2 linked regions of the Cellulosilyticum sp. I15G10I2 genome follow. The protein of the gene in region 1 interacts with the protein of each later gene in a pairwise test. Links are inferred from orthologs where the notes say so. Each region holds a gene or a part of one and is shown in the gene's direction. Other genes may lie near its edges. The genes, in order: sfsA and BN3326_RS18660.

Region 1 (15,840 bases):
TTATAAACTTTTTCTATTTCTTCGACTTTTAGAGGCTTGCTAAAAAGATAACCTTGAATATAGTCACATCCTCCTATTTTAAGCCTTCTATATTGTTCTACTTCCTCTATTCCTTCTGCCGTAACCTGCAGCTTTAGGCTATGTACCAGAGAAATAATACTATCCATTACTTTTATGTTTTCCATTTCTAAAAATCTATCACTTAAGGACTTATCCAGCTTAATTTTATCTACTGGCATAAAGGTTAAATAACTCAGTGAAGAATAGCCTGTACCAAAATCATCTAAAGCAATCTTAACGCCTTTAAGTTTTAGTTCATTAAGGAAGCTAGTCGTATCTTCCTTTCTTTCTAATAATATGCTTTCTGTTATTTCTATCTCTAAGTATTTCGGGTCTACTTTATTATCATTAAGCATTTTTTCAAGAAAGTCTAGGTACTTATCATCTCTTAACTGTTTAGTAGAAAAATTGATTGCTACGGGTTTGAGGCCAAAGCCGCGTTCTCTCCAGCATGCTATTTGGCGAATAGCCTCTTTTGTTACCCATCTGCCTATTTCAATAATAAGTCCTGCTTCTTCAGCAATAGGTATAAACAAATTAGGCCCAATACTATGATCTTTTAGCCTTAGGAGTGCTTCAAATCCGACAACCTCTCCAGTTTCAACACAAACTTGTGGTTGATACATCAAGATAAACCCCTCTTCTCTTAATGCTTTTCTCAAAATTGCGCTAATATACGCTTTTTCCCTTAGATTTTCAGTCATTTTATGATCAAAGAACATATGATTGTTTTTGCCTAGATTTTTAACCTTATACATTGCAGTATCAGCATTCATGATTAATTGATTTGCCTCATTGCTGTCATGGGGATAGCGGGTAATGCCCATACTATAATGAATATGGATTTCTTCTTCCTTAATAGCAAGTGCAGTTTTTAGAGCGTGGCGTATCTTATTAATATAGTGATCAGTGATCTTAGAATCCCCTTCATCATAAATAAGTATGAGAAACTCATCTCCCCCAAATCTTGATATAAACATTTTTTGATCTACACAATTATTAAGCCTTTTTGCTACTTCCTGTAAAACCATATCCCCATAAGTATGTCCTAAAATATCGTTAATTTCCTTGAAGTTATCAAGATCCAAAAGCAATACAGCGCCCTTTTTTGCTTGTTCTAATTCTTCTTTTAGCTTATTCATAAAATAGATTCTATTAGGAAGATGTGTTAGAGAATCATGGAAAGCTAAGTGCTCTATATAGGCTTCTTGTTCTTTAAATTTTGTAATATCAAGCACTATACCATTAATAAATTTTAAACGTCCTCCTAAATTCGTAAGGTGCTTACCACTTACTAACAGCCACTTTAGATTGCCTTCTTGATCTTTTATACGCACTTGCGTATAAATTTCTTGCTTAGTCCCATTAATAACTTCTGTATAATTTTTAACCAAAAGCGCTCTATCTTCTGGCAGTAAAAATTGTTCTAAAACTAAATTAACATCTTCATTTTCTTGTATAGAACGATTTAAAATATTAGAAACCTCCTTGGAAAAATACAACTTTTTATTTTCTAAATTCATTTCCCAAACAGCACTATTAGTTCCTTTAATAGCAATCTCATATTTCTGCTGTAAATTCTCCAGCTTTTCTGTATAGCGTTGAATTTCATTATATTGACTTCTTAATTCTTCCTCTGTTGCCGTAAGTTCCTCATATAAAGTAGTTAGTTCCTCATGGCTTTCTTGCAACGCTCTTTCAATTGCTCTTCTTCTTATATTATCTCGGATGATAAAAAATATTACTAGTACAAAAAATGTGATAATAAGAAACATGATAATCAGCATAGTCTTATACTGCTGAAAAAATGTTGGCTTTCGGTTAATAAGTACAGCATCATCTGGAATAAGCTGTTCATTAATATTATATTTTTTAATAATATCATAATCAAAAATATACTTATTCGGGCTTTCTAAGACTACCTCTATTGATTCTATAGGTACTCCATCAAAAACATCTATAATAATCTGAGCTGCTGATTTTCCCTGTTCAAAATAAGATATCATTTTTCCGCCAAGTAAACCTGTCCCGACTCCCCCTATCGAAGCACGATAAACTGGAACTTTCGTATTACTTTTTAATATTTCTACAGCTTCATCAATAGATATAGCCTTTTCTGTTTTGTCTTGAAACATGCTTAAATAAAGTAAAATAGTATCTTCTTCTATCTCCTGTAATATCATTTCAAATTCTTTAAATGTATAGTTTGATACATTAAGATCTTCAAAAGTTAATGTCTTAAAATGATCCTTTGTGTTATAAAACTGTTCCTTGTCCCCTTTTCCAGTCAAGGTATTATCTATAATAGCAACGACCTTTTTAGCCAAAGGATTAAATTTCTGAGCAATTTCTATCGTCTCTTTTAAAGAAACAGCCTCAACTAGTCCTGTAATATGATTGCTCTTGGCTGCTACTCTAGCGCGGTCAAAATCATTTATACAAAAAAATACAATAGGTAAATCTTTAAAAAGTGATTGTTGATAATCCATAGCAAACTGTAAAGCATTATCGTCCCCTACAATGACTGCGTCATAGGGTGTAAGATTATTTAACTTATTTTTAAGCATCTGATAAAATAACTGCTTATGCTCTTTTGTATCTATCCGCTTACTGTCCATATATTCGATATCAAGATTAATAGGATATGGCTCGAAAATAAACTTTATACCCTGTATTTGATCTGGTACTGTCATAAAGTTCTCAGTATATGAGCTTATAAACAGAACATTTTTTTGCTCTTCTGCCTCATAGGTCGAATCCGCAAAAATATTTATAGCTACAAACGCATAAAAACATAGAATAATTAATACGCTCTTTTTAATAGACATGTACTTTCTCATAAAATCCCCCAGCCATATTTATTTTACCGTTTTCCCCTTGGCCCCATTAGCTTTGTTCGCTTCATTTAAAACTTAAAGCATCTTATTTACATTATACCCCTTATTTTCCCAAAATCCTATAAAATCTAACAAATTATTTTATTTATAATACAAAAGGCATCTGTATCAACTTCAATACAGATGCCTTTTGTATTATAAATATTAAGTTACTCTATTATTAAATTTATTACACCTAAGATAAACGAGACTTATAATCTTTATAATCAAATTGTTTAACTACCTTTGTCCCTTCAGTCTCACTAAATAATGCAATGGACGGCAGATTTATCCCATTAAAAGTATTGTTTTTAACCATTGTATAGTGTGCCATATCACAAAAAACAAGCTTATCTCCAGGTTTTAACGGTTGCTTAAAAGAATAATCTCCAATAACATCTCCGGCTAAGCAAGTTGGTCCTCCAAATCTATAAGTATACGCATATTCACTTGGCATGCCAGCATCAATAATCTGCGGCCTATAAGGCATTTCAAGTACATCTGGCATATGACATGCTGCCGAAGTATCCAAAATAGCAAGATTCATATCATTATCAATTGTATCAAGGACTGTGGTAACAAGATATCCTGTGTTTAAAGCCACTGCCTCTCCCGGCTCTAAGTATACATCTACCCCATACTTATTCTTAATAAACATAATAGAACGTATAAGTATTTCAATATCGTAGTCAGGCCGTGTAATATGATGCCCTCCTCCAAAATTAATCCACTTCATTTTTTTTATATACGCACCAAATTTCTCATCTACTACTTTAATAGTACGTTCAAGTGTATCTGAATTTTGTTCACACATAGTATGAAAGTGAAGACCATCAATACCATCAAGTTCTTCTGGTTTAAAGTTAGCCAGCGTTACACCTAGTCGAGAATGCTTAAAACAAGGATTATAAATATCTGTTTCTATTTCTGAATATTCTGGATTGATACGTATACCACATTCTATTTTTTTAGACCCTTTACTTTTAACCAGCTCTTTATACTTACTCCATTGATTAAAAGAATTAAATACGATATGATCACTATACTGCATGATCTCATTAAACTCATCATCTCTATACGCAGGTGCGTAAATATGAACTTCTTTTCCCATTTCTTCATAACCTAGCTTTGCTTCAAATAAAGAGCTTGCTGTGATGCCTGCTAAATATTTCTCTATCAAAGGAAATGCAGCAAACATTGAGAACCCTTTTAGTGCAAGCAGAATGCGACATCCCGTTTGATCCTGAACATATTTTAAAGTCTCAAGGTTTTTCTTCAGCAATCTTTCATCAACCACATAGCAAGGTGATGGCAGTGCATTAAAATCTATATTCATCATTTATACCTCAATCAACTAGAGTAGGCGAAAAATCTTCTTGCCATGGTAGTCCATGCTTATTTAAAGCTTCCATAAATGGATCTGGATCAAATTCTTCTACATTATAAACCCCTGGTTTTTTCCATTTCCCTGTCATAACGAGCATAGCTCCGATCATGGCAGGCACACCTGTAGTATATGAAATAGCCTGTGATCCAACTTCTCTGTAGCATGCCTCATGATCACATATATTGTAAACATAATAAGTTTTAGGTTTACCGTCTTTGATCCCTTGCATAATACAACCTATATTCGTCTTACCTTTTGTTCTAGGTCCAAGTGATGCTGGGTCTGGGAGAACTGCTTTTAAAAACTGTAAAGGAACAATTTGCTTACCTTCAAAATTTATAGGTTCAATAGAAGTCATTCCCACATTCTCAAGTACTTTTAAATGATTGATGTAATTATCTGAAAAGGTCATCCAAAATCTAATGCGTTTAATGCCTTTTATATTTACAGCCAGTGATTCTAATTCTTCATGGTGTAAAAGATACATATTCTTTTCGCCTATGCCGTCAAAATCATAGACACGTTTAATTTCTAACGGCTCAGTTTCTACCCATTTACCATTTTCTATATAACTTCCATTTGCAGTAATCTCACGAATATTAATTTCCGGGTTAAAGTTTGTTGCAAATGGATAACCATGATCTCCGCCATTTGCATCAAGAATATCAATATAATGAATCTCATCAAAGTAATGTTTTGCAGCATATGCACTAAATACTCCCGTAACACCAGGATCAAAACCACTTCCTAGTAGTGCCGTAACACCTGCTTTTTCAAATCTTTCACGGTATGCCCACTGCCATTTATATTCAAACTTAGCTGTATCAAGCGGTTCATAATTTGCTGTATCGACATAGTCAACCTTCGTTGCGAGGCATGCATCCATAATAGTTAGGTCTTGATAAGGAAGTGCAACATTAATAACGATATCAGGTCCAAAATCCTTGATTAAAGCTATGATCGCATCAGTGTCATCAGCATCTAACTGCGCTGTACGAATTTTAGTAACACCACCAGCTAACTTATCTTTTAAAGCATCACATTTTGAAACTGTGCGGCTTGCTATACAAATCTCCTCAAAGATCTCTGGATTTTGACAACATTTATGAACAACAACGCTAGCAACTCCTCCAGCACCAATAATTAAAGCTTTTCCCATATCATTACCTCCACTTTTAATAATCTAACAAGAGTTATTATAAATAAAATGATCTTGCTAATCAAGCAATTTATTAATATATACGGCTCTAAAATATTAATTTATAACAATATCACACTTTTATCCAGAAAAAACGCTTATTTTCTTTATTAGTGTACCTTCTAAAAGAATATTCTATACTGTTAAAAAGTGGAGATATAGACTTGTATAAAAGCAGAAACTAAAATACAATAATTATGTAGCATACTATTTGACTTAATGTAGGATAGAAGGTGAAAAGAAAATGTCTGAGGTTTTGGAAAACCTAAAAAATAGCCAGATTTTATATAACCAAAATGTTATTGATCTCAAGGAAAGTATCCGCAGAAACTATCCACATTATGACAACAAGCGCGCCGCTTTATTATTTGCTGCCGCCATTCATAAGATTATTGATCAAAATATAGTTTGTTTTGATCAATCTATTCAAACTGATATAAAAAACAGCTTACTTCAAGAAGTCATAAAAAAAGAAGTCTTTGACATTACCGCCTATGATATATTTAAAGCTTGCTCTCTTTTGGATATGTCTGATGACTACTACTGTGAGATGCTGACCGAATGGGTTAATTATAACCAAGAGCAAACCATTTCAAAACATCAATTACTAAAACTCCTTCTTCAGTTAAATACTAACGCGAGCAATAATGTACACCCTACTATAGCTCAAGTACGTAGCTTTAATCTACTCAATCTATTTATTCCCCATAAGCGCCTGGCTTTAACTGCGGCAATGCTGTCACTAACTACAATAGTACTTACTCAAGCGCTCCATTATAAAAACGTTGAACATGTAAATGACACCATTAGCTACACCCCAACCACCGTTACTCAAGAAGCAACCCATTCTCTAGCAGATCATCATTCCGCTGTTCATGTAACAGATCAAGATAATGGCCTACATAAAACGTTACATTATAAAGAGGTTAACACAGATGCCTTACATAACTGGCTAAATGAAAGAAATTCAGTGCTTGCTGATGAACCCTATTTTAGCAGTATTCTTGATACAGCATATGAATTTAATATCAATCCTCTTTTAATGTTTGCTATAACTGGTCAGGAACAATCTTTTGTGCCAAGATCCAATACCCATGCATCTTTAATCGCTAATAATCCTTTTAATGTTTATGGAAGCTGGAAACGCTTTAATACAGATATTAATGAAGCATCTAGAATAGCTGCCCGAACTATTCTAAATTTAAGCAAAGGCTGCCCCCAAAACGAAGATCCCTTGAAGTGGATTAACAGAAAATACGCTGAAGATCCTAACTGGCATTTAGGCGTTGCACAGATTCTTTTAAGCCTTGAAAAAACTGCAGGTGATTAATGGCAGTTCTTTAGACCAGATGTACTTTTGGAATCAAAAACAAGTGGTAGAAATAACTTAAAAGCACTGAGACTTTGCGATCTCAGTGCTTTCGTTTTTAGGATTATAGATGTTTATTTTATAATTAACTCACCATCATAAGATGTAATAATTTTATATAAATCAGGGCGACGGTCTCTAAATATGCCCCATTCAATACGTTGGGACTCTAGCTGGTCAAGATCGAACTCTGCAACGAGGATACTTTCTTCTATACGGTCTGCCTCCGCTACCTTATTGCCCTGGGCTCCTGCAATAAAAGATGATCCATAGAATGTAATCTTTGAATCATCGTCTTCCTCTACACCAATACGATTCGATGCAATAACAGGTACCAAATTCGCAGCAGCATGACCAAGCATACAGGTTTGCCAGTGATCTTTAGAATCTATAGAACCATCTTGAGGCTCAGACCCAATGGCTGTTGGATAAAATAATATTTCAGCCCCCATTAGTGTCATACACCTAGCAGCTTCTGGATACCATTGATCCCAGCATATTCCCACACCAATCTTACCATAACGTGTAGACCATACTTTAAAACCAGTATCTCCTGGATTAAAGTAAAATTTTTCTTCATAGCCCGGGCCATCGGGAATATGACTTTTTCTATAAGTGCCTAGTACTTCTCCATCAGCATCAATGACTGCTAGTGCATTGTATCTCGCATAATTTTTCTTCTCATAAAAACTAATAGGCAGGACTACTTTAAGTTCTTGGGCAATCTTTTTAAAATGATTGATAGCTTTATTTTGCGCAAGCTCTGTAGCATATTTATAATAATCAGATTTTTCCTTTTGACAGAAATAAGGCGTTTCAAAAAGTTCCTGTAACAGAATTATTTGCGCACCCTTTTTGGCAGCTTCTCTTACAAGAGCCTCTGCTTTATTAATATTTTCATCAATATTACAAGAACAGCTCATCTGAGTTGCTGCTACTTTAACTTTTCTCATACATTTCACCTCATTTTATTTATCATAATATTTTAATCATTTTTCCCCATACTCATCTGTTGGGTTGTACAGTGCACATTTCCACCCTCTTTAATAATAGCCATGCCATCGATTGTGCGAATCCTTCTTTCGGGAAAAAGAACACTTAATATTTGTTCTGCCATGTGGTCAGTTTCTGTGGCACTCTCTCCAAAAGTTGGTAATATAATACCCTTATTTACAAAATAGAAGTTTAGATAACTTAGGGTTAATCTTTCTTCATTATATTTTCTCATTGGAGGCTGTTGTATAAGGATAATCTCAAACTTCCGCCCTTTTGCATCTGTTGCATTTTCTAATATTTTAAGGTTCTCCTTGGTAATTTCATAATTCTCATCCTTTGGGTCATTACAAACCTGTATAAGTATTTTACCGGGTTTAGCAAAACAAGCGATATTGTCTACGTGTCCATCTGTTTCGTCACCGCTTAAACCACGTTTAAGCCAAATCACTTTTTCTATATTTAAATAATGCTTTAAATACTCTTCAATCTGTTCTCTTGTTAGATTAGGATTTCTATTTGGATTTAGCAAGCATTCTTCTGTAGTTATAAGTGTACCTTCCCCATCCACATGGATAGAGCCTCCCTCCATGACAAACGGCGCATCAAAACATTTAATATTAAAGGATTTAAGTATTTTAGGGGCAACCTGATCATCTAAATCCCAAGGGGTATATTTTCCCCCCCATGCATTAAAGCGCCAATTAACACCAGCTCTGTTTCCTTTATCATCACATAAAAATGTAGGGCCATTATCTCTGAGCCATGCATCATTATGCGCAATAGGCAAAAATGTGATCTGCGGTGCCTCAAAAAGTGATTTTACCTGGTCTATCTCATCAGGATTGACAATCACTGTCACAGGCTCAAATTCTGCAATTGCTTCAATAAGTGCCCTGTAGCCCTCACAAACACGCTTATGGTCTTCCGGATAACACATAGATTCCTGAACAGGCCATGATACAAATGTGCGCTCGTGGCTCGTCCATTCGGCAGGCATTTTATAGTTAAAATCTTTTGGATACATAGCATACCTCTCTTCATCAGCATTATATTTTATATTCTTTTTTATACAATTATCTTTCATATCATAAACTCCTCTGTGCCTCAAGTCAAGCTTCAATCAATGTTTGCATAGTCTTTTCAGTTTGAATTATAATAAAGGTACTCCAATACTTACAGAAAGGATCCATCATGAAATTAAATTACGACATTTATTATGGCACTTTCATCCATCGCCCCAATCGGTTTATTGCAGTTATTAAAAGAAAAGACGAAGAACTCATTGCACATGTTCCAAATACGGGCCGTTTAAAAGAGCTATTGTTGCCCGGCGCGGAGGTAATGCTCTCATACCATCCCAACCCTTTAAGAAAAACCAAATATGAGCTACGTATGATCAAGAAGGGTATGCACTGGATTTCAATAGACTCTCAGCTTCCAAATGCACTAGCTTCAGAAGCAATATCCGCAGGTATTATTAAAGAACTTATGGACTATCCTCTGCTCAAAAGAGAAGTAGTTTACGGCAATAGCCGCTTTGACATTCAACTCAGTGGTAAAGATACGTGCTTCGTTGAGGTTAAAGGTGTGACCCTCGAAAAAGAAGGCTGGAGCTATTTTCCTGATGCGCCCACAGAACGCGGCCGTAAACATATTGATGAGATGATCCAAGCCGTCCAAAACGGTCATCGAGGCGTATTGCTCTTTGTTGTTCAATTAAATACTGCTAAAGGATTTAGCCCCAACAGCCTTATGGATCCGGCTTTTGCCCAAAAAATCGTGGAAGCTTCAAATGCAGGCGTAGAGATTCTTGCTTATCGCTGTGTCATATCTCCAGAAGAAGTTAATATAGTAGAAAAAATCCCCGTTTCTTTCCAAATGCCGTAATACTGAGTTTTTAACTCAAAAAACAAATAGTATCTCGGCTGAGTATAATTAATGATTTATTAAAAAAACTATCAGTCTTTAAAATTAACAAGGCTGATAGTTTTTTATAAAGCATATATTCCTTTTTATTTAGACCAAAATTTAGGCATTACCAGTAAGAGTATCGGATAAATTTCAAGTCTGCCTATAATCATACAAAATGACAAGGTTATTTTACTTAACACTGAGAAACTGGAAAAGTTTCCTGCCGGTCCTACAATTTCCAGACCTGGACCAATATTTGCAATCGTAGCTACTACAGAACTGAGTGTTGTCACAATACTTTTGCCATCCAGCGCTACAATCAGTACAGCGCAGCAAAAGATAATAATGTAAATAAAGAAAAACCCAAGTACTTCTGAAAGGGCCTGTTCATCTACGGCTCTTCCGCCTATTCTAACTGAATCTACGGCTCTTGGATGTACAATCTTCAAAAAATTTCTTTTAGCTGCTTTAAATAATAACAATATTCTAATATGCTTCATCCCGCCGCCAGTAGATCCAGCACAGCCTCCAATGAACATAATAAATAAAAGTATTAATTTGCTAAACACTGGCCAAGTATCAAAATCTGCTGTGGCATATCCCGTAGTCGTAATAATAGATGCTACTTGAAAGGCCGCATAGCGTACTGACTCTTTTACCGTATGGTATACCTCACCATATATATTAAGTGTAATAACGATAATCGATATGGTAACAATAGTCACATAGAGTTTAAATTCTTCATCCTTAAAGAGCACTTTGAAATTGCCTTTTAAGGCATGATAATAAAGGCCAAAGTTAGCGCCGCACATAAGCATAAAAACAGTTATAATAATCTCCACCATAATATTATTATAACCACCAATACTGAGATTTTTACTTGAAAACCCTCCTGTTCCTACGGTCCCAAAAGTATGTACCAATGCGTCATAGAAAGGCATCCCAGCAAACATAAGAAGGATAATCTCAATAACAGTTATAAGTAAATAGATGCTAAATAATATTTTTGCTGTTTCTTTAACCTTAGGTACTAGTCTTCCTGGATTAGGCCCTGGACTCTCTGCCTTCATCATCTGCATGCTCTGCGCCCCTGCTGAAGGGAGTATGGCCATCGCTAAAACTAATACCCCTATCCCGCCTACCCAATGGGTAAAACTTCTCCAAAATAGTATGCCTTTTGCTAAGCCCTCTATTTCAGTAAGTATACTTGCACCTGTAGTTGTAAAGCCTGAACTTGATTCAAAAAAGCTATCTACCAAAGAGGGAATCGCTCCGCTAAAGTAAAAAGGCAGTGCACCAAAAAAGGACATGAGTATCCATCCTATGGCAACAATAGCAAAACCCTCTCTGGCATAAATACTTTTACTTTTTGGCTTGATCATGAATAATACTAGGCCTATAATGAGCAATATAATCATTGTATATAAAAAGGCCCAAAATGCGCTTTCTTTATAGATAAGCGAAACGATCATAGCTGGAAACATAGCTAATATTTCAAATATTAATAATGTCCCCAAATTTTTTGATACCATTGCGACGTTCATCTTGATTTCCTCCAATTGCAACTACTTCTAATTCTCTTAAAGTTGCAATATTTTTTTCCATTGTTATGACGATAATCCTATCGCCTTTTCTAATAATATCATTACCATGCGGTACAACAACTTCATTTTTTCTTACGATGGTAGCAATAACCGTATTATCAGAAATATTTAATTTCTTAAGGGGTATATCTATAAATATACTCGAATCATCTACTACAAATTCAAGTATTTCCACCTTACCTTCTACAATCCTATGCAAAGACTGCAGTGCTGTCCCTCTTGCATATTTTAGAATCTGGTTTGTTGTAATAAGCTTTGGAATAATAATACTATCAAGTCCCATATCCCGTACAATATTTATGTAACTTGTTCGACTTATTTTAGTAACAATCTTTTTTGCCCCCATGCGTTTAGCAATCAGTGAAGACATAAGATTATGTTCATCCATGCCGGTAGCTGCCACAAAGGCATCCATATGACTTATATTTTCTGATAGAAGAATATCCTCTTCTGTCCCATCACTGTTGATAACAAGCGCGTTGGGCAGTTTATCTGAAAGTTCCAGACATCTTTCTCTACTTATTTCTATAATCTTTATATTCATATTCATATCTTTTAAAAGCTTATAGAGGTAGTATGTAATCCTGCCTCCGCCAACGATCATGACATTTCTAATTTTATCCGGGCATTTTCCATATATCTTGCAAAATTTATAAATCCTAGACATTTTACCTATAACATATATACTATCATTCTCCTGAACAACTTCTTCACCATGGGGTACAATAACCTCTTCACCACGCACAATAACACCTATAAGTACAGATGATGCAGAAGACTTATCTGCCTCTTTAATCTTTTTACCTATAATATTCATACCTTGGGTAACTTTTAATTCAACCACTCTTACACGACCGCTTGCAAATCTCTCTACATTAATTGCAGATGAAAAACTAAGTGTATTTGCAATTTCTTCAGCTGCCGTATATTCTGGATTAATAACAAAATCAAGACCTAATTGCTCTTTTATCAGCGAAAGCTCATAGGCATATTCAGGATCTCTTACTCTGGCTACTGTCTGGCCTACACCAAGCTTTTTAGCCGTCAGACAACACACCATATTTACTTCATCACTGCCTGTAACTGCAATAAGAAGGTCAGCCCCTGAAACACCTGCTTCTAAAAGAATGTTAGCGCTTACACCATTTCCTTTAATACCCATTACATCTAAATTATCTTCTACTTTTTGAAGCGCTTGCGCATATTTATCGATAACGGTTACATCTTTGTTTTCATTTGTTAAACTTTCTGCAAGCGTATATCCCACTTTCCCTGCGCCAATTATTATAACTTTCATATTCTCCTCCTAATGAATTACCGTCAATTTACTAACGGAACACTTTGCTGCCACTTTTCATTAAAATGATCAAGAATTTTTGAAACTACTTCCGTCACATCTATTTGCATACAACATTCAAAGTGAGACCTTAAGCCATCCGACTTACTATACTTAGCTGAAAAAGATAACAAAAAAACTTGATTTCCTATTACAATAAGACTTTTTCTAAATTGACTATTAACCCTAAAATCCACATCTTTTTGTGATACTTTATTAATATAAGATCTTGAAATAATACCGCTGTTAGTTATATAGGGTATAATCACTCTGCATGCTTTAGTATTAGAAACTTTACCTATTTCATCAATGAGTATCTTATAAATTCTATTATCAAAAACCCCTTAAGCCGCCACTTCTATGTCGTTTTTTTCTAATTCCACCATTAATATTTTTATAAATTCATTGACATCATCTATAAATGTCGTTTTGGCCATAATCATTTCCCCTCATACGACACATACATTAATAAAAAAATTATATTGCAAACATAGTTATCTTACTCTATTTTCCCTCATTATAAAACCTTAAATATACATAAAACGAGCTTTTTTGCCTTTTTTCGTTGCTTTAACTAGTTTTTTTCTGCTGAGGACTATTATTTTATTTAATATGCTCTATTATTTTACATTTAAAATACGTCTGACTATCCCTACAATAGGTTTGTATAACACGCCCTCTAGTTCCCGGCTTACCCGTTTTAATTGCTGCCGTATAGCTATAGCTTGAGGACAATGACTTTCACATTTACCACATGCTGTACATTGTGAAGCATTAGCTGGTTTTACTGATAGTGCTCCTAAAGTCTGGAGATAGCGAAAGCGTACTAATCTATCTTTTAAAAGATATTTATCATTATAGCAAGAAAAGCATCCTGGAATATCTACACCTGCAGGACAAGGCATACAGTAACCACAAGCTGTACATGGAATTTTTGTTTTTGACAATATAATAGCCTTTACTTTTTCAAAAATATTAAGTTCTTCAGCTGAGAGAGAATTGGCCTTAGCATTACTTGCAATACGTATATTCTCAGAAAGTTGTGCCTCATCACTCATACCGGATAGTAAAACGCTCACCTCTGGATGATTCCATATCCAGCGCAATGCCCATTCTGCCGGGGAACGTTTTTGATAATAACTTTCAAAGACTTTCGTCACTTGTTCAGGCAAATTCGTAACCAGCTTGCCGCCGCGCAGTGGCTCCATAATAATAACAGGCATGCCAAGCTTAGCTGCTAATTGTAAGCCTGATTTTGTCGCCTGATTATTTTCGTCCATGTAGTTATACTGTATTTGACAAAAGTCCCAAGGATAAGCCTTAACAATTAATTCAAAATCTGTCTTACTGCCATGAAATGAAAACCCAATATTTTTGATTACACCTTTTTCTTTTAAAGCTTCAAGCCACGTCATAATACCTAATGCATTAAGTCGATCAAACATTGGTTTATCTGTCAGCATATGCAAAAGATAATAATCAATATACGCTGTCTGTAGTTTTTCAAGTTGTTTAAGCAAAATTTTTTGTGCACTTTCTAGATCTTTCACCATAAATGGCGGTAATTTAGTTGCAATCTTTACCTGCTCCCGATAACCCCCAGCTAAGGCCTGCCCCAGCAGCGATTCACTCTTTCCATTGTGATAAATATACGCGGTATCAAAGTAATTAACACCCTTTTTTATCGCTTCATGGATCATGGCAATGGCTCTGGGTTCATCAATGCTGCCACCATGAGTAGGCAGCCTCATACAGCCAAAACCTAATATAGACAGCGCCTCTTTATTTTTCGGATTAATTCTTCTTAGCATAGTCATTAACTCCTTCATCACCGTATTTATCTTCAACACCTAGGTGGTGATAAATACTTACTTTTATAGTATATATTTTTTTCGCTTCGGTCTCAATCGCCTTTATTTGTAAATTATAGTACATAAATATCTTAATCATATTTTCATCCTATGCTTTTAACTAAGAAATATTCAAATACTATAAAAACAGCCCGTAGAGACTGCTGCTCTTTGGGCTGTTACATGCTCACCAAGCCCTTAGGCTTTTCAACTGACCTTATATTAAGTTATCGAAATGATCTTTAGATGTTTTAATAACTTCTATAAAAGCTTCCGTAATATCCGGATCAAATTGAACCCCGCTGCAACGTCTTAGTTCTTCTATTCCCTCCTCATAAGTCTTTCGCTTATTATAAGGTCTATTAGACGTCATAGCATCAAAACTGTCCACTACTGTAAGTACGCGGGCAAGAAAAGGAATTTCTTCTCCTTTAAGCCCAAGAGGGTATCCCTTGCCATCATAGCGTTCATGATGATGATAGATAAGCGGCATAATACTCCGCAAAGAGATAACAGGTTTAATAATCTCAACGCCTTCTGCGGGATGTTGTTTTAAGATCTCCCATTCCTCATCACTTAGGGGCATTTTTTTATTGAGTAATTGTTTTGTAATATTGATTTTACCTATATCATGCATATAGGCACCATAAATAAGTGTCTTTTTATCTTCTTCTGTAAGCTTAAGATGTTCTGCTAAGAGACGGCTGTACATTACTACTTTTTCGGTATGCGCATACGTATAGCGATCTTTCGCATTAATGACACTTATTAGTGTCTTAACTGAAGTAATGAGCTCCACGTCTTTTTCATCGATCTCTTTCTTTAAATCATCTAAAATAGAACTATAGGTCTCTACACGATTACGATTAAAAAACTTAGCACGATAAAGCGCATCATCAGCGCTTTTAATGAGTTCTATATCATTTCTAGCTTTAGTTGGGTATGTTGATATCCCAAGCGAAACGGTTAAATTGCTATTTGGTTGATTCTCTTGACCATAAAAATATGTTTGTTCTACCTTACTTCTTATTGCTTCTGCTATTTGAATAGCTTGCTCTTCTTCTGTATGAGGCAACAATACTGCAAACTCTTCTCCGCCATATCTAGCAACTATTTCACCAGGCTTCACACTAGCCCTCAGCAGATTGCCTATAGCACGGAGTGCCTCATCACCCTTTTGGTGTCCATGTAAATCATTATATTCTTTAAAATAATCTATATCAATAAAGAGCATTGAGATCGGCTGCTGCTGT
Region 2 (15,864 bases), on another replicon or contig:
AATGCGATGGACTTTGACGATCTTTTAATGAATGCTTATTTACTCCTAAGAGATCACGCGGACGTACTTAACTATTATCAAAATAAATTTAAATATATCTTAGTAGATGAATATCAAGATACAAACGGTGCACAGTATCAGCTCGTAGAAATGTTGGCAAAGGCGCATCATAATCTTTGTGTAGTGGGAGATGATGATCAGTCTATTTATGGCTGGAGAGGAGCGGATATCAGCAATATACTGGACTTTGAGAAAGATTTTGCAGCAACAACAGTCATTAAACTTGAACAAAATTATCGTTCCACTAAAAACATATTAGAGGCTGCAAATCGAGTAGTTGCCTACAATAAAGGGAGAAAACCTAAAAAACTTTGGACAGATAACGAAGACGGTCAAACGATTACTATAGTACCAGCAACTAATGAATATAGAGAAGCGGAAGCTATTGCAAAAAACATCGTAAAGAGTATTGAAGAAGGAGAAAGAGATTATAGAGAATTTGCTATTTTATACCGTACTAATGCGCAGTCCCGTGTGCTTGAGGAAAAAATGGTAGAAAACTCTATACCCTATAGACTTCTTGGCGGAACAAGATTCTATGAGAGAAAAGAAATTAAAGACTTAGTCAGCTACCTTAAAGTGGTGGCGAACATAAAAGATGATGTGGCTATAAAACGTATTATTAATGTTCCCAAAAGAGGGGTAGGGGCAGCTAGTGTTAATACCCTGACTGATTATGCCCTAAGACAAAACATGGATTTTTTTGAAGCAGCCAGACTTTCAAAAGAACTTGGTATACTAGGGAATGGGCCTAGTCAAAAAGTTTTAAGCTTTGCAGTACTTATAGAAGAGTTACAGCAAGCTGCAGCTTCAAACAATATCCAAGCGTTACTTGAACTCATTATAGAAAAAACTGATTATTTAAACTACATTCGTCAAACAGAAGCTGAAACGGCAGAAGATCGTTTAAGAAATATCGAGGAGCTTATTGCAAAGACGATGCATTATATGAGCCATGCCGAGGAGCCTAGATTAGATGAATTTTTAGAAGAAGTTGCACTTGTAGCAGATATTGATAATTACGATGAAGATAGTAACTCGGTAGTACTTATGACGCTACATAGTGCCAAAGGACTTGAGTTTCCTGTCGTGTTTATGCCAGGGGTAGAAGAAGGGCTCTTTCCAAGCTATATGAGCCTTACAGAGGGAGACGATAAATTAGAGGAAGAAAGAAGATTATGTTATGTGGGCATTACAAGAGCCAGAGAAAAACTATATATTCTTCACGCAGAACAGCGAACACTTTTTGGACGTACACAGTACAGTTTACCTTCTAGATTTATCAGAGAACTTGGAAGAGGAGAATCAAGACTGCAAAAATCTCAGGAAGACTCCAAAAGTCTTAGAACCTTTGAGACAAAGTCTGCAAATGAGAAAAAAACGTTTGTTACTAAAGAAATACCTAAGCCTACTATGCCGTCTTTTAGGAGTAAAGGACCTATAGGCCATAATCTAGGACATGCACCTTCTAAAATAGAAAATTTACCTCAGCCCATTTTAGATTTTACGGAAGGTGATATTGTAAAGCATAAGATGTTTGGGCAAGGAACTATTAAACAAATTGACAAAATTAAAGATGATGTATTTGTGACAATTAGCTTTCAAAGTGGTGAAATAAGACAGTTAAGTACAAGGTTTGCTAAACTACAAAAGTTATAATTTTAATAAGTAACAGTTTTAATTATTTTGTATAGTAAATAGTGCATATTTAGGAATAAATAATTGATTAATAAATAACGAAGTGATAAAATAAGCTTAAATGCTATACAATATGTTATATTGTGTTAAGGAAGTGTGAATCCTATATGCTATTACAAGAACTCATTAAGAACACGGAAAATTTTTTAAAACTTGCAGAGGATATGTATAAAAGCGGAAGGCTGACATCTGAGGAATATGATGAAATGACATTTATTAAGAGGAATTTTGTAGATCAAGCTAGATGTCATACACTTGGGACTAAACTTATGCAGCGCTACAAACAAAAAAAATAATAATATGAAGAGCTCCTTAAAAGTATTAATTTTAGTGCTTTAGGGAGCTTTACTAATAGTCTTATAACCTATAAAATATAAAGTATTTAAGTTAGGAGAAGTTTATGCGTAGTGATCAAATGAGCAGAATGAAAGAATTGGTAGAGCTATTAAATAGAGCGGCTTATGCATATGAACAGCAAGATACAGAAATAATGAGTAACTATGAATATGATAAGCTTTATGATGAACTTAAGAATCTTGAAGAACAGACAGGCATTATTCTTGCAGGAAGTGTTACCCAAAAGGTAGGTTATGGTGTTGTAAGCAGCTTACCTAAAATAATGCATACACAGAAAATGCTTTCACTAGATAAAACTAAAGACAGTGAGAGGCTTAAAACATTTTTAGGTGCCGAGGAAGGGCTCTTATCCTGGAAGTTGGATGGCCTTACGATTGTATGTACTTATGAGGCAGGTAAACTTGTCCGTGCAGTTACAAGAGGAAATGGAGAAATTGGCGAAGATGTTACTAATAATGCAAAAGTATTTAAAAATCTTCCGCTGAAAATAGATTATGAAGAGTCACTTGTCATAAGAGGTGAAGCGATTATTACTTATTCAGACTTTCATAAAATCAATGAAAAACTAGGTGAAAAAGAAGAAAAATATAAAAATCCTAGAAACCTATGCAGCGGCAGTGTAAGACAGCTTAATTCCAAAATTACGGCAGATAGAAAAGTTAGGTTTTTTGCCTTTGCGATTGTAGAAGGTGGTATGGCGTTTCAGACAAAGAGTGAGCAGATAGATTGGTTAAGTTTAAAGGGATTTGAAACTGTAGAGTATAAGAAAGTTACACAAGCAACCCTAGAAAGGTGCGTTAAATACTTCGCAGAAGAAATATCAAATAAAGACTTTGCATCAGATGGGCTTGTACTGACTTATAATGATATTTTTTATGCTAAAGGGCTTGGTGAAACAGCAAAATTTCCAAGAGACTCAATTGCCTTTAAATGGCAGGATGAAATAGCAGAGACACAAATTATTAATATTGAATGGAATACATCTCGTACAGGGCTTATTAATCCAGTAGCTATTTTTGAACCGGTAGAGATCGAAGGGACTACTGTGGAGCGAGCTAGTGTCCACAATTTAAGTATATTAGAAGATCTAAAACTTGGAATAGGGGATACCGTAAAGGTATATAAAGCCAATATGATCATCCCTCAGATTTCAGAGAATGTAACCCCAACTGGACCTGTTAAAGCGCCAGATGCATGTCCGGTGTGCGGCGCACATACCATTATTAAACAAGAGAAAGCATCGAAGACACTCTATTGTACAAATACCAACTGTAAAGCGCAGCGCTTAAGAGCTTTTGTACATTTTACAAGTCGTGATGCTATGAATATTGAAGGACTTTCAGAAGCGACAATCGATAAATTTCTTAAGAAAGGTTATTTGCAGGAATTTAGTTCGCTTTATCATTTAGAAGGCTATAAGGAATCAATCGTTCAAATAGAGGGGTTTGGAGAAAAGTCTTATCAGAACCTAATGCAATCTATTGAAAAATCAAGAGATGTTGGCCTTGCACAGTTTATCTATGCACTAGGGATTGTACAAGTTGGACTAAATACAGCTAAGCTTATCTGTAAACATTTTAATTATGAAATTGATCAAATGATACATGCAAAAGAGGAAGAACTAAAAAATATTTCAGGGATTGGCCCGGTTATTGCAAGAGAGTTCAGTGCCTATTTCAGTTTGGAAGTTAATCAAGTTATGGTGCAGAATATGCTGAAAGAACTTCACTTAAGACAGGAGAGTGTGGCTGCTATACCGGAATCACAGATTAAAGACCATACGTTTGTTATAACCGGAGAAGTTTATCACTTTAAAAACCGTAAGGAGCTGCAAGCTAAAATAGAAGAACTAGGTGGTAAAGTAACAGGTTCTGTGAGTAAGAGTACGCATTATCTAATTAATAATGACAATGCGTCAAGCTCTAGTAAAAACAAGAAAGCTAAAGCATTTGGCATCCCGATTATTACAGAAGAGAATTTTTTAGAACTTATAAAAGCTTAGGGAAATGAGATAATGTTTGTAAGCCTATTATAAAAAAGGTATAATGGTTCTATGTGTTTAGTAAAGACAGAACAATTTAAGGAGGATTATGCATATGGATATATATGAGGCAGCCCAAAACGCAAGAAAGGCAGCTATTCAATTAGCAGCCATAGATGGCGATAAGAAGAATGAAGCATTAAGAGCTATTGCTAAAGCCCTTGAGAAAAATAAGCATGCAATAGAAAAAGCCAATAGCATAGATCTAGAAAACAGCGAAAAAGAACAAGCAGCTATGCCGCTTTTAAAAAGATTGAAGTTTGGTGAAGAGAAAATAAAAGACGTAGTACAAGGCATACAAAGTCTTATAGGTCTTGAAGATCCAGTTGGTAAGATTCAGCTTAAGACAGAATTAGATAAAGATTTAATCTTAACTAGGATTGCATCACCCATTGGTGTTATAGGCGTTATCTTTGAATCGAGACCTGATGCACTTGTTCAGATCTCTGCACTATGTTTAAAAAGTGGTAATGCTGTACTCCTTAAAGGTGGCAGCGAGGCAAAAGAAACGAATAAAATACTTTTTCAAATTATAAAAAAAGCAACAGAAGACATAGGTATACCTACGGGCTGGATAGCGCTTATGGAAAATAGGCAAGATGTAAATGCCATTCTTAAAATGGATAAGTTTATAGATCTGCTTATTCCAAGAGGATCTAATGAGTTTGTAAGCTATATTATGAAAAATTCTAATATCCCTGTTATGGGACATGCGGATGGCATATGCCATACTTATGTGGATCAAGAAGCAGATAGTGATCTTGCAGTCAAAGTAGTAACAGATTCAAAAGTACAGTATGTAGCAGTATGTAATGCATTAGAAACACTACTCGTTCATCAAGAGATTGCTCCTATATTTCTGCCAAAGCTTAAAGCATCTCTAGATCAATACAAAGTGCTTATAAAAGGATGCGAAAAAACGAGAAACATCATTCATGCAGAAGCTGCAGATGAAGCAGATTGGCAAACCGAGTATCTGGACTATATACTTTCTATTAAAATAGTAGATAATCTTCAAGAAGCAATAGATCATATTAATAACTACGGCTCAGGCCATACAGATTGTATTGTGACGAAGAATGAAGAAACAGCAGCTCAGTTTATGATGCTAGTTGATTCAGGGAATGTTTTTCATAATGTATCGACAAGATTTAGTGATGGATTTAGATATGGGTTTGGTGCAGAAGTAGGTGTAAGTACAGCTAAGATTCATGCAAGAGGCCCTGTAGGCATAGAAGGACTACTCATTTATAAATATAAGCTATGTGGAAATGGACACATCGTAGCAGATTATGCAACCGGTGAAAAACATTTTACACATAAAAAAATAATAACATTGTAGAAAATTTAAAGAGGAGACTATATGATGAAATGTAATAAGTGCGACAATATGAATCCAGAGGATCAAATATACTGTTTAGAATGTGGAGAACAGTTAAGTGAAGAGCAAGAGACTGTTCAAGAAGAACAAGCGGTAGAGGAAGAACAAGTAACAGATGATACAGAAGTAAGTCATATAACGAATGAGGAACCAACTGGATTTCAAGAAGAAATTGGTACTAAAAAAAGTAAGCATACTAAATTAATTGCAGGGATTGTACTTCTAATAGCTGTTGGAATATTTATAGCGTTGTACGCTAATCAAAAACCTTCAGCAGATCAATTAAAAGATGCGGCTAATAGTCCAGCAGAACAATTACCAGAGAGTAGTCAGAGTGATCAAATTGTAGTTGTAATAGGTGGAGAAGAGATCACACATCCCGTTTTCAACTTATACTTTTGGATTACACAGCAACAGTTTGAAAGTGCTGGGCCTAACATATGGGAAATGGAGACGGGCGGACGCAAAACATTAGATATAGCTAAGGAAAATACATTGGATAATATTAGTCTCGTTATTGCAGCTAAGCAAAAAGCTGAAGCCCTAGGATTAGAATTATCCAAAGAGGATCAAGATCTTGTTTATGAACAGGCCAATACAATTATAATGAATAATACAGAGTTAGTAGAGAAATTAAAATTTGATATTAAAGATATGGAGAGATTTCTTAAGTATGATTTTACGATACAAAAGGTTGTAGAAGGTTTAAGGGATAATTATACACCAAGTGAAGACGAGATTAATACGCAAATGGAGCAGATTAAAGCGGGTTACGAGACTGCAACAGTAAAACATGTCCTTATTGCCAGTAAAGATGAAAAAGCAAGGGAACTTGCACAAGAAGTTTTAAATAAGGCAATAGCAGGTGAAGATATGGCAGAGCTTGCTAAAGTTTATTCAGAAGATCCAGGGTCAAAAGACAGTGGCGGAGAGTATACGTTCCCAAGAGGCCAAATGGTACCACAGTTTGAAGAGGCTTCATTTACAGGAGAAATAGGAAAAGTATATCCAGAACTTGTAGAGACAGACTATGGTTATCATATCATTAAGGTAGAAGCTAGAGATGTGGGAGCTCTTGAACAAATAAAACAAGATAGTGAAGGCATGCTTAAAACACAATATGCTCAAGATGAACTCATTAAGCTCAGCAAAGCTTTATCTGTAGAAAAAACAGATCTGTATAATAAAATAGACATCATTAAATAAATAAGCATTTAAAACTATCTAAACATCATATATTGAATTGTTTAGGTAGTTTTTTTTATAAAAATAAAATAGGCTATTGACAAAACAAGAAAATATGTTATTATATAAACATATTAAGTAATAATTATTATTACTTAATAAAAATTATTAAATATTTGGAGGGGTTAAATAATGAAAAAATATGTATGTACAATCTGTGGTTATGTTCATGAGGGAGATGAAGCACCAGAAAAATGTCCTATTTGTAAGGCGCCAGCATCAAAATTTACTGAGCAGGCAGCAGAACTTGCATGGGCAGATGAACATAGAATAGGTGTAGCACAAGGCTTAGATGAGAGAGTAGTAGAGGGTCTTCGTCAAAACTTTATGGGTGAATGTACTGAAGTTGGTATGTATCTTGCAATGAGTCGTCAAGCGGATAGAGAAGGATTTCCAGAAGTTGCAGAAGCCTATAAACGTATTGCAATAGAAGAAGCTGAGCATGCTGCTAAGTTTGCAGAACTTCTTGGTGAAGTTGTAACAGGTGATACACGCAAAAACCTTCAAATGAGAGTAGATGCAGAAAATGGTGCCTGTCAAGGTAAAAAAGACCTTGCAACTCTTGCTAAAGAGTTAGGTTATGATGCAGTTCATGATACAGTACATGAAATGTGCAAAGATGAAGCAAGACATGGCCAGGCATTTGCAGGACTTTTAAAAAGATATTTCAAATAAAATTGATATAATTAAATAAAAAATAAGATAATAAGGGTAATCGAAAAGTTTAAAGCTTTTTGGTTCCCTTATTTTTTATGTCTATAAAAGGCCATTTAGAGCATTCAAAAAATTAATTGTAAATTTAATGTTATACCCTGTTAGTATACAAGCATATACATTAAAGTAAGCTCTAATGAGGTTTATGGAGTTTGGTAAATACACAGTATCAAGAGGGAAGAGGGATTGGTAATGACGAGAGAATTATTGAGTGCCTTTTTGCTTGTATTTGTTGCAGAGATGGGAGATAAAACACAGATTTTAGCGATGATGTTTGCAACGAGATATAAGGCAAGGTCTGTTTTGGCAGGCGTATTTATAGGCTCGCTGCTTAATCATGGACTCGCTGTGCTGCTCGGCAACCAGCTAGGGTGTCTCATACCCCTCACATTACTTGGCACTATCGCTGGATTAGCTTTTATATATTTTGCTTTTACCTCTTTAAGATATGAAGAAGGGGAGAAAGAAGAATTAATCAATTATAAAAGTCCTATTATTACAGTAGCATCAGCTTTTTTTATAGGTGAGCTGGGAGATAAAACGCAGCTTGCAGCGATTACACTATCCATGGATGCTGTGTGTCCATGGGAGATTTTAATAGGGACAGTAGGCGCAATGGTAGCAACGAGTGTAATGGGTATATGGGTGGGAAGTAAGATAGGAAAGAATATCCCGGATATTTTTATTAAAACATTTTCCGCGGCTTTATTTTTTGTATTTGGGATAATAAAACTTAGCACACTTTTTTGGAATAAGGTAGACACGCTATTTATAGTTATGGAAGCAGTAGTTATAAGTGCGGCCTTTATTTGGACAATGATAAAATTTATTCAGTCTTATTATACAAATAAATCTGCATAGATTTTTTTATCCTATTAAATAGGAGCAGTGTTTTCTGCTCCCATTGAGTGCTTATCTTTTGTTTTTAGTTTGCCCGATTCCTTCTTGAACACCGCTGTTGCCATTTGTTTTAAAACCATTATTAGCATTCCACGCTTCTTTATTATGATCCTCTCTGCTTTGGTTTTGAGATATAACTTTTTGCAATGATTTCATGGTATCACTCCTATTATAAAATATATTAACATTTTTACCGTAATTACAGAAATTTATCCTTAAATTAAGGTTTTAAGTTTTGGGAATGCTTTCAAAATAGGATAGAAAGTTGTATAATGAGAAAGCATGTATAGATAAATGATAGCGTTTAGCATCAGGAAGAACAAAAAGATAAGGAGCGTACATATGACAATTTTAGAAGCAATCATACAAGGTATTGTACAAGGAATTACAGAGTTTTTACCTGTATCAAGTTCAGGGCATCTTGCATTATATCAACACTTTACAGGAATGGCGCCGGAAAGTTCCACTTTCGTTATGGCTGTACTTCATTTAGGCACACTACTGGCAGTTTTTATAGCTTTCTATAAGACGATTTGGGAGCTTATTAAAGAGGCGTTTAATATGTTGGGAGATATTTTTACGCTTAAATTTACTTTGAAAAATATGAACTTAAATAGAAAAATGATTATGATGCTGATCGTAGCAACGATACCTTTACTTATTTTAATACCCTTTAAGTCCATTTATGATAATATTGTGAGGCAAGGGAGTCTTATTATATTAGGGGCATGTTTCTTGTTTACTTCAACAGTGCTCTTTCTAGCAGATCGAAAAGATCATGGAAGAAAAGCGATTAAAGAAATGAAATATGGTAATGCGCTTTTTATCGGTTTTTTTCAAGCACTTGCTATATTCCCTGGGGTATCTCGTTCAGGTTCTACAATAAGCAGTTCATTAATAGCTGGGTTTTCAAAAGAATTTGCAGTTAAATTTTCATTTATACTAGGTATACCAGCAATATTGGGCGGAAGTTTAATTGAGATAAAAGATGCTCTGGAAGTAGGTTCCAATCTTGAAATCTTACCTATGCTAGTGGGATTTATAGCTGCAGCACTATCAGGTTTTCTTTCTATAAAAGCTATTGCCTGGTTAGTTAAGACGGATAAGTATAAAGTGTTTGCAATTTATACTTTAATAGTTGGACTTGCAACTGTTGTTTTAGGAATAGTACAAGCATTATAAGAATTTAACTTGGCGTATATAAAAGGTAAAAGTAAAATATAAGAAATTCAAAAATAGTACATAAAGCATTAATAAACTTTGCTTTATGTACTATTTTATTTTGTTAGTAATGATAGGGTATTTTTAAGTTAATAGTCTGCTATAAAGTGTCAATAAAAGCTTTAAATCTTTGAATGCCAAAATCATTTAACTTAAATACTCCTGCATCTTCTAATACCCTTACAAATTTATCACCCAGTGCTTTTTGCAAGTATAGATCTATAGCCATTTCACGGGAGTAATTAGTTTTTAACTGATTAGCCCATGGCTTATGATAATCTGAAACCTCATCACTTAGGCCTTGTAAATACGCTTTAATAGCCTCAATTTCTTCAAGAAGTCTTCCGGGGAGTATAGCAAGGCCCATAACCTCTATTAGTCCGATATTTTCTTTTTTGATATGCTGAACATCTGCGTGGGGGTGGAATATACCAAGAGGATGTTCACTTGTAGTACGATTATTTCTAAGCACCACACTCATCACAAATTGGCGACCGTCGTTTTGTGCAATCGGAGTTATTGTATTATGAGGCACATCCTCTGTATGAGAAAGAATCTCAGCTTCTTCATCAGAATAAGATTGCCATGCAGTATAAATATAGTCTGTACATTCAGCAACATCTTCTAAATTTTCTCCATATAACTGAATGGTAGAAAGAGGCCAATTTAAGACTTTACAAGTTACATGAGGAAATTTTGAGATTTTAAACTCCCATAATGTACCTGCAGAATGAATCGGAAACTGGTAACAGCCGCCTTGGTAGTGTTCGTGAGATAAAATAGAACCACCTACTATAGGGATATCGGCGTTTGAACCTATAAAATAATGCGGAAACTTCTCAACAAAATGCAGTAAATTATAAAAACTCGCTTTGGTCATTTTCATAGGCTCATGCTTTTTAGAAAGTAAAATACAGTGTTCGTTGTAATAAAGATAAGGCGAATATTGCAGCATCCATTCTTTATCATTAAGATTAAGGTTTATCATACGATGGTTGGCCCTATCAGGAAGTTTGAGCGTACCTTCATATCCCTCGTTTTCAATACATAATAAACAAGCAGGATATTTATTAGGCGGTGCCGTTTTAAGAAGGGCAATCTCTTTAGGATCCTTTTCAGGTTTAGAAAGGTTAATAGTGATATCTATAGGACCATATTTAGAATCAGATTTAAACTGTATATTTTTAGCAATACGGCTCATTTTAATATAGTTTGAACTTTGACTAAGATTGTAAAAAAAGTCAGTAGCCTCCTTAGGCGATCTTTTATACGCGTTATAAAAATTTTCTTCTATGATAGAAGGCACAGGTAAAAAGACATCCATAATAGTACTTGTAAAAATATCTTTAGCATAGAGACTGTCTGCGATAATAGCTTTTTCTGCAGCAATATCACCCAGTGCATCTAAGGTTTGATAAAGATCCAGGTTCAAACTGTCAGAGGGGTCATACTCTGTTTCTTGCAATAGAGCAAGTAATCTATTGCGGGCATAAATGATATCTCTTTCTGAAATGATATGATTTGCTATAGAAATTTCAATAAGCCTGTCAATAAGTGCACATACATTGTTCATATTATTCTCCTTTATAGCCTTGGGGATGAGATTGATGCCAATTCCAAGCACTAGAAATGATGGTTTTTACATCTGTATAGTGTGGAGACCAGTTAAGAACTTCTTTAGCCTTTGTAGAAGAAGCAATTAAGACAGCAGGATCTCCAGCACGTTTTTCGCCGATTGCTAAAGGAATTTCATGACCTGTTACTTCTCTGGCAGCATTGATAATCTCTAAAACTGAATAGCCGCTGTTACTGCCGAGATTAAAGATATTGCTCTGACCGCCTTTCATAAGATAATCAAGGGCAAGAATGTGTGCATCCACGAGATCTGTAACGTGAATATAGTCCCTGATACAAGTACCATCTTGAGTTGGATAGTCATTGCCATAAACGGTAATATGAGATCTTTGACCTAGGGGGACTTGAAGAACTAGTGGAATGAGATGGGTTTCTGGGTTATGCGCCTCCCCGATTGCAGCACTTGCATCTGCCCCCGCCACATTAAAATATCTTAGACAAACAAAGTGAAAGTCATGTGCTTTATTTGTCCAACTCATCATTTTTTCGATAGCAAGCTTTGTTTCACCATAAGTGTTTGTAGGATGTGTCGCCATATCCTCAGTAATAGGCATCGTTTCAACATTACCATACGTTGCAGCTGTAGAAGAAAAGACAATATATTTAACACCTGTTTCTACCATAACTTCTAATAAAATTTGTGTGCCATGTACATTGTTATTATAGTATTTAAGAGGCTTAGTCATAGATTCTCCCACTAAAGAATTGGCTGCAAAATGAATAACCCCATCAAATTTTTCCTTAATAAATACTTCTTTAAGTGCTTCTTTGTTTTTGATATCTACCTGATAAAAAGGAAGATGACTTGGAACACTTTCTCTATAACCTGTTTCTAAACTATCTATAACAACTACATCAAAATGATTTTCAACAAGCTGTTTAACAGCATGAGAACCAATATAACCTGCGCCGCCAACTATAAGTATTTTCATAAGAACCTCCTTGTATTAATGAATTTGTTTAGGGCCATTGCCTATTGAAGCAATATAGAATGAAGCTTCATAGCCAATTTCTTTTGTATACGCTGCATTAACCTTTTCTATAAATATTTCTACATTTTCGTCCGCTACAAGGGCAATGGCACAACCTCCAAAACCAGCGCCTGTCATACGTGCGCCAAGAACCCCTTCGGTGTTCCATGCAGCTTGGGCAAGGGTATCTAATTCTCTGCCAGTGACTTCATAATCATCTTTAAGAGACAGATGAGAGGCATTAAGAAGTTTGCCAAAGGTGATAAGATCGCGAGCTTCAAGCGCTTTAGTGGCAGCTATAACCCGTGTGTTTTCTGTAATAGTGTGCTTAACCCGTTTGAATTCTGTAGGATGATTAATGATTGCAGCAGCCTCATCTAAGTTTTCTTCCTTAAGATCACATAAAGCTTGGATATTAAAACTTTTTTTGAGTTTCAAAAGGGCACTTTCACATTCGCTGCGGCGTTCGTTATATTTAGAATCAGCTAGTTCGCGGCGTTTGTTAGTATTCATAATAACAATACTATACCCTTCTATTTGAAAAGGAATGTGCTGATATTTTTGGGTATTACAATCTAGAAGTAGGGCGTGCTCTTCTTTGCCAAGTGCAATAGCAAATTGATCCATAATACCACTGTTGACACCAATATATTCATTTTCGACTTTTTTGCCTAAAAGAGCGGCTTCTACGCTGCTAAGATTGAGATCATATATATCTGTGCATATTTTACACATTAAAATTTCTAAAGAGGCTGAAGAAGAAAGGCCTGAACCATTAGGGATATTTCCAAATATAGCGATATTAAGGCCTGAATCTATAGTATGACCAGCAGCGAGCAAATATTTAAGAACACCTTTTAAATAATTACACCAATTATGTGCACTATTATAGGCTAAATCATCTAATGAGAACTCGATGATTCCTAAGCTTTCAAAGTTTAAAGAATAGACTCTGAAGAGTTTATCAGAGCGTTTACTGACACTGCCATATGTGCCTAAGGTAATGGCACAAGGGAAAACAAGGCCGCCATTATAATCAATATGTTCACCAATTAAATTAACTCTCCCTGGTGCAAAAAAACTGGCTTTCGGACGGGTTTCAAATACAGCAGTAAATTTTTCTTGAAAAAATGATAGATCCATAAGCATCCTCCTAAATCTGATTTAATAGTATTATATTTTTATTATATAGGATAGGTAAAAAAAATCAAGATTTTTACTAAAAAAATAATGACTTGATTGAAATAATAAAAAGGGATATAATATTATATAGATATTACATCCCAGAAAATCAGCGTTTTATAGCTGGAAAAGGATATAATCTAAGTGAATTAATTTTAGTAAAAAGATGAGAGGGGTAGAGTGATGGCTACTATTAAAGAAGTTGCAAAAAAAGCTGGAGTATCTATTGCTACCGTATCAAGAGTACTTAATTTTGATGAGACGCTTAATGTGCCGCCAACTACTAAGAAGCGCATCTTTGAAGTAGCTGAGGCACTTCAATATGTAACAGTTAACCAAAGAAAAAATCGTGTTAAAAAGCTTAATATTGGCATTGTGCAGTGGTATACGGAGACAGAGGAACTTAAAGATCCATACTATTTATCTATTCGAATTGCTGTAGAAAAAAAGTGTGAGAAAGAGGGTATAAATTTTAGAAATGTTAGTCTTTATGAAGCACTCTCTAAAGAGTTGGATGGCTTAATTGCTATTGGTAAATTTGGACAAGATGAGGTCCAAATTTTGGATAAATTCTCTAAGCATATTCTATTTATAGATTCCTCACCAGATGAGGTTAGATATGACAGCGTTGTTACGGACTATAAAAATGGAGTTACAGATGCCCTATGTTATCTTTATGCATTGGGGCACCGGGCTATTGGTTATATTGGGGGATCAGAATATATTAATGACAAAAAAGATATGATAAAAGATTACCGCGAAGAAACTTATAAAGATTTTATGAAAGAAAAGAATCTATTTAATGAGAACCATATGTTAAAGGGAAGTTTTACACCAGAAGATGGCTATAATCTCATGCATGAGGCTCTTAAAAAACAGCAAGGATTAACTGCTTTTTTTATTGCGAGTGACCCTATGGCGATTGGCGCTTATAAGGCTGCATCAGAGAAAGGATTACGTATAGGAACCGATATAAGTATTATAGGATTTGATGATATTTATACGGCGCAGTTTCTGACACCATCGCTTACAACGATTAAGGTTTATACAGATTTTATGGGAGATACAGCTGTAGAGATACTTGCTGAAAGACTAAAAAGCGGCCGGAAGATTTCTAAAAAAACATTAATTCCCACTAGACTTATTATAAGAGAAAGTTGTGGAAAAAATTCATAATATTTGATATGATAATTTATAGGCAGTCTATTAATATTCAGGAAAAGGGGTTTTGAGATGGAGATACAAAATGCTAAAGTGACTTTTGGCAGTGGCAGGGAAGTTACTGTTTATCAACTTATTAATGACAAAGGCATGCAAGTAGAAATTTTAAGTTTAGGCGGTATCCTTACAAAAATTTTAGTGCCGGATCAGGAAGGTAGTTTTGAGAATGTTCTTCTTAACTGGGAGAATATGGAGACTTATGAAGAAAACCCAGGCTATTTCAATGCTTTAATTGGTCGCGTAGCTGGGAGAATATATGATGCAAAAGTAACGATTAATGATAAAGTCTATACATTTGCTAAAAATAATAACGGCAACACTTTACATGGAGGCATTAAAGGATTTGACAAAAAAATATGGACAGCTTCAGTAGAAGTTACCAAAAATGAAGCTATTTTAAAGTTAACTTATTTGAGTAAGGATGGCGAAGAGGGCTTTCCGGGTAATTTAGAAGTAACAGTAGCCTATAAGCTTAATAATGAAAATGAACTAACTATTGAATATAAAGCAAAAACCGATCAAGATACGATTGTAAATCTTACGAATCATGCTTATTTTAATCTTTCGGGGGATGCGAAGCGATCTGTTTTGGATCAAGAAGTCTCTATTAATGCAGATAAAATATGCAAATTAGATGAGGTGCTGATACCTGATGGGGAACTGCTTAGTGTAGATGAACATACAGCCTTTAATTTTAAAACAAGAAAGCCTATTGGACGAGATATTCATCAAGATGATATACAATTAAAGTATGGCAATGGTTATGATCATCCATGGCTGCTAAATGACAATCATCAAGCTGTGGAATTCTATGACCCTATTTCAAAAAGATGTATGGAGATATTTACGACTGAGCCAGGTGTCGTGATGTATACGATGAATTATGCCAATGAACCTATTAAATTATCGAATGGTAAAATACAAAAACCTAACTATGGTGTATGCTTCGAGACGCAAAAGTTACCTATAGGGTATAATGAAGTTTTTAAAGAAGATGTACTGCTTAAAAAAGGAGATACTTATTCAAGCGCCACAACTTTTAAATTTAGCGTGAAATAAGTCAATTGAAAAGAACTGAAGGCTAAAATACAAGTGGTCATAAGGACAACTTGTGAACTGAGGGTCAAAGGTAAACTGAATACGTATAAAAACCGCTTTGTATTAATTATGAGGCGGTTTTTTCATTTGCTACTATGGTAGAATAGGGTGCTTTCGAAATTGAAAAATGCTATAGCTTA

Evidence for each region.
Region 2: the proteins of sfsA (region 1) and BN3326_RS18660 interact in binary tests that used the Escherichia coli proteins (3 or more experiments, as listed by UniProt). The link is inferred for Cellulosilyticum sp. I15G10I2 from one-to-one orthologs.

Annotation. Positions count from the first base shown.
Region 1 is NZ_FMMP01000006.1:1,065,981-1,081,820, forward strand. Bases 7,969-10,925 are described here. They hold sfsA (DNA/RNA nuclease SfsA), read left to right. Parts: upstream 7,969-9,077; coding sequence 9,078-9,773; downstream 9,774-10,925. Other genes in these bases: BN3326_RS05260 (agmatine deiminase family protein), read right to left, coding at 7,969-8,970; BN3326_RS05270 (TrkH family potassium uptake protein), read right to left, coding at 9,899-10,925. In the rest of the region: BN3326_RS05235 (ABC transporter substrate binding protein), read right to left, coding at 1-2,900; nspC (carboxynorspermidine decarboxylase), read right to left, coding at 3,133-4,272; BN3326_RS05245 (saccharopine dehydrogenase family protein), read right to left, coding at 4,283-5,482; BN3326_RS05250 (hypothetical protein), read left to right, coding at 5,766-6,851; aguB (N-carbamoylputrescine amidase), read right to left, coding at 6,965-7,843; more of BN3326_RS05260, read right to left, coding at 7,876-7,968; more of BN3326_RS05270, read right to left, coding at 10,926-11,341; Trk system potassium transporter TrkA, read right to left, coding at 11,292-12,698; BN3326_RS05280 (hypothetical protein), read right to left, coding at 12,722-13,006; BN3326_RS05285 (aldo/keto reductase), read right to left, coding at 13,358-14,548; BN3326_RS21925 (hypothetical protein), read right to left, coding at 14,532-14,687; BN3326_RS05290 (bifunctional diguanylate cyclase/phosphohydrolase), read right to left, coding at 14,805-15,840. UniProt on the Escherichia coli protein: Binds to DNA non-specifically. Could be a regulatory factor involved in maltose metabolism.
Region 2 is NZ_FMMP01000025.1:42,412-58,275, forward strand. The notes cover bases 3,374-6,354. They hold BN3326_RS18660 (glutamate-5-semialdehyde dehydrogenase), read left to right. Parts: upstream 3,374-4,211; coding sequence 4,212-5,498; downstream 5,499-6,354. Other genes in these bases: ligA (NAD-dependent DNA ligase LigA), read left to right, coding at 3,374-4,117; BN3326_RS18665 (peptidylprolyl isomerase), read left to right, coding at 5,523-6,354. Also shown: DNA helicase PcrA, read left to right, coding at 1-1,719; BN3326_RS18650 (hypothetical protein), read left to right, coding at 1,866-2,054; more of ligA, read left to right, coding at 2,159-3,373; more of BN3326_RS18665, read left to right, coding at 6,355-6,743; BN3326_RS18670 (NADH peroxidase), read left to right, coding at 6,915-7,457; BN3326_RS18675 (TMEM165/GDT1 family protein), read left to right, coding at 7,689-8,357; BN3326_RS22125 (hypothetical protein), read right to left, coding at 8,409-8,552; BN3326_RS18680 (undecaprenyl-diphosphate phosphatase), read left to right, coding at 8,739-9,578; BN3326_RS18685 (UDP-glucose--hexose-1-phosphate uridylyltransferase), read right to left, coding at 9,718-11,190; UDP-glucose 4-epimerase GalE, read right to left, coding at 11,192-12,184; BN3326_RS18695 (galactokinase), read right to left, coding at 12,200-13,366; BN3326_RS18700 (LacI family DNA-binding transcriptional regulator), read left to right, coding at 13,589-14,581; BN3326_RS18705 (aldose epimerase family protein), read left to right, coding at 14,639-15,685. UniProt on the Escherichia coli protein: Catalyzes the NADPH-dependent reduction of L-glutamate 5-phosphate into L-glutamate 5-semialdehyde and phosphate. The product spontaneously undergoes cyclization to form 1-pyrroline-5-carboxylate.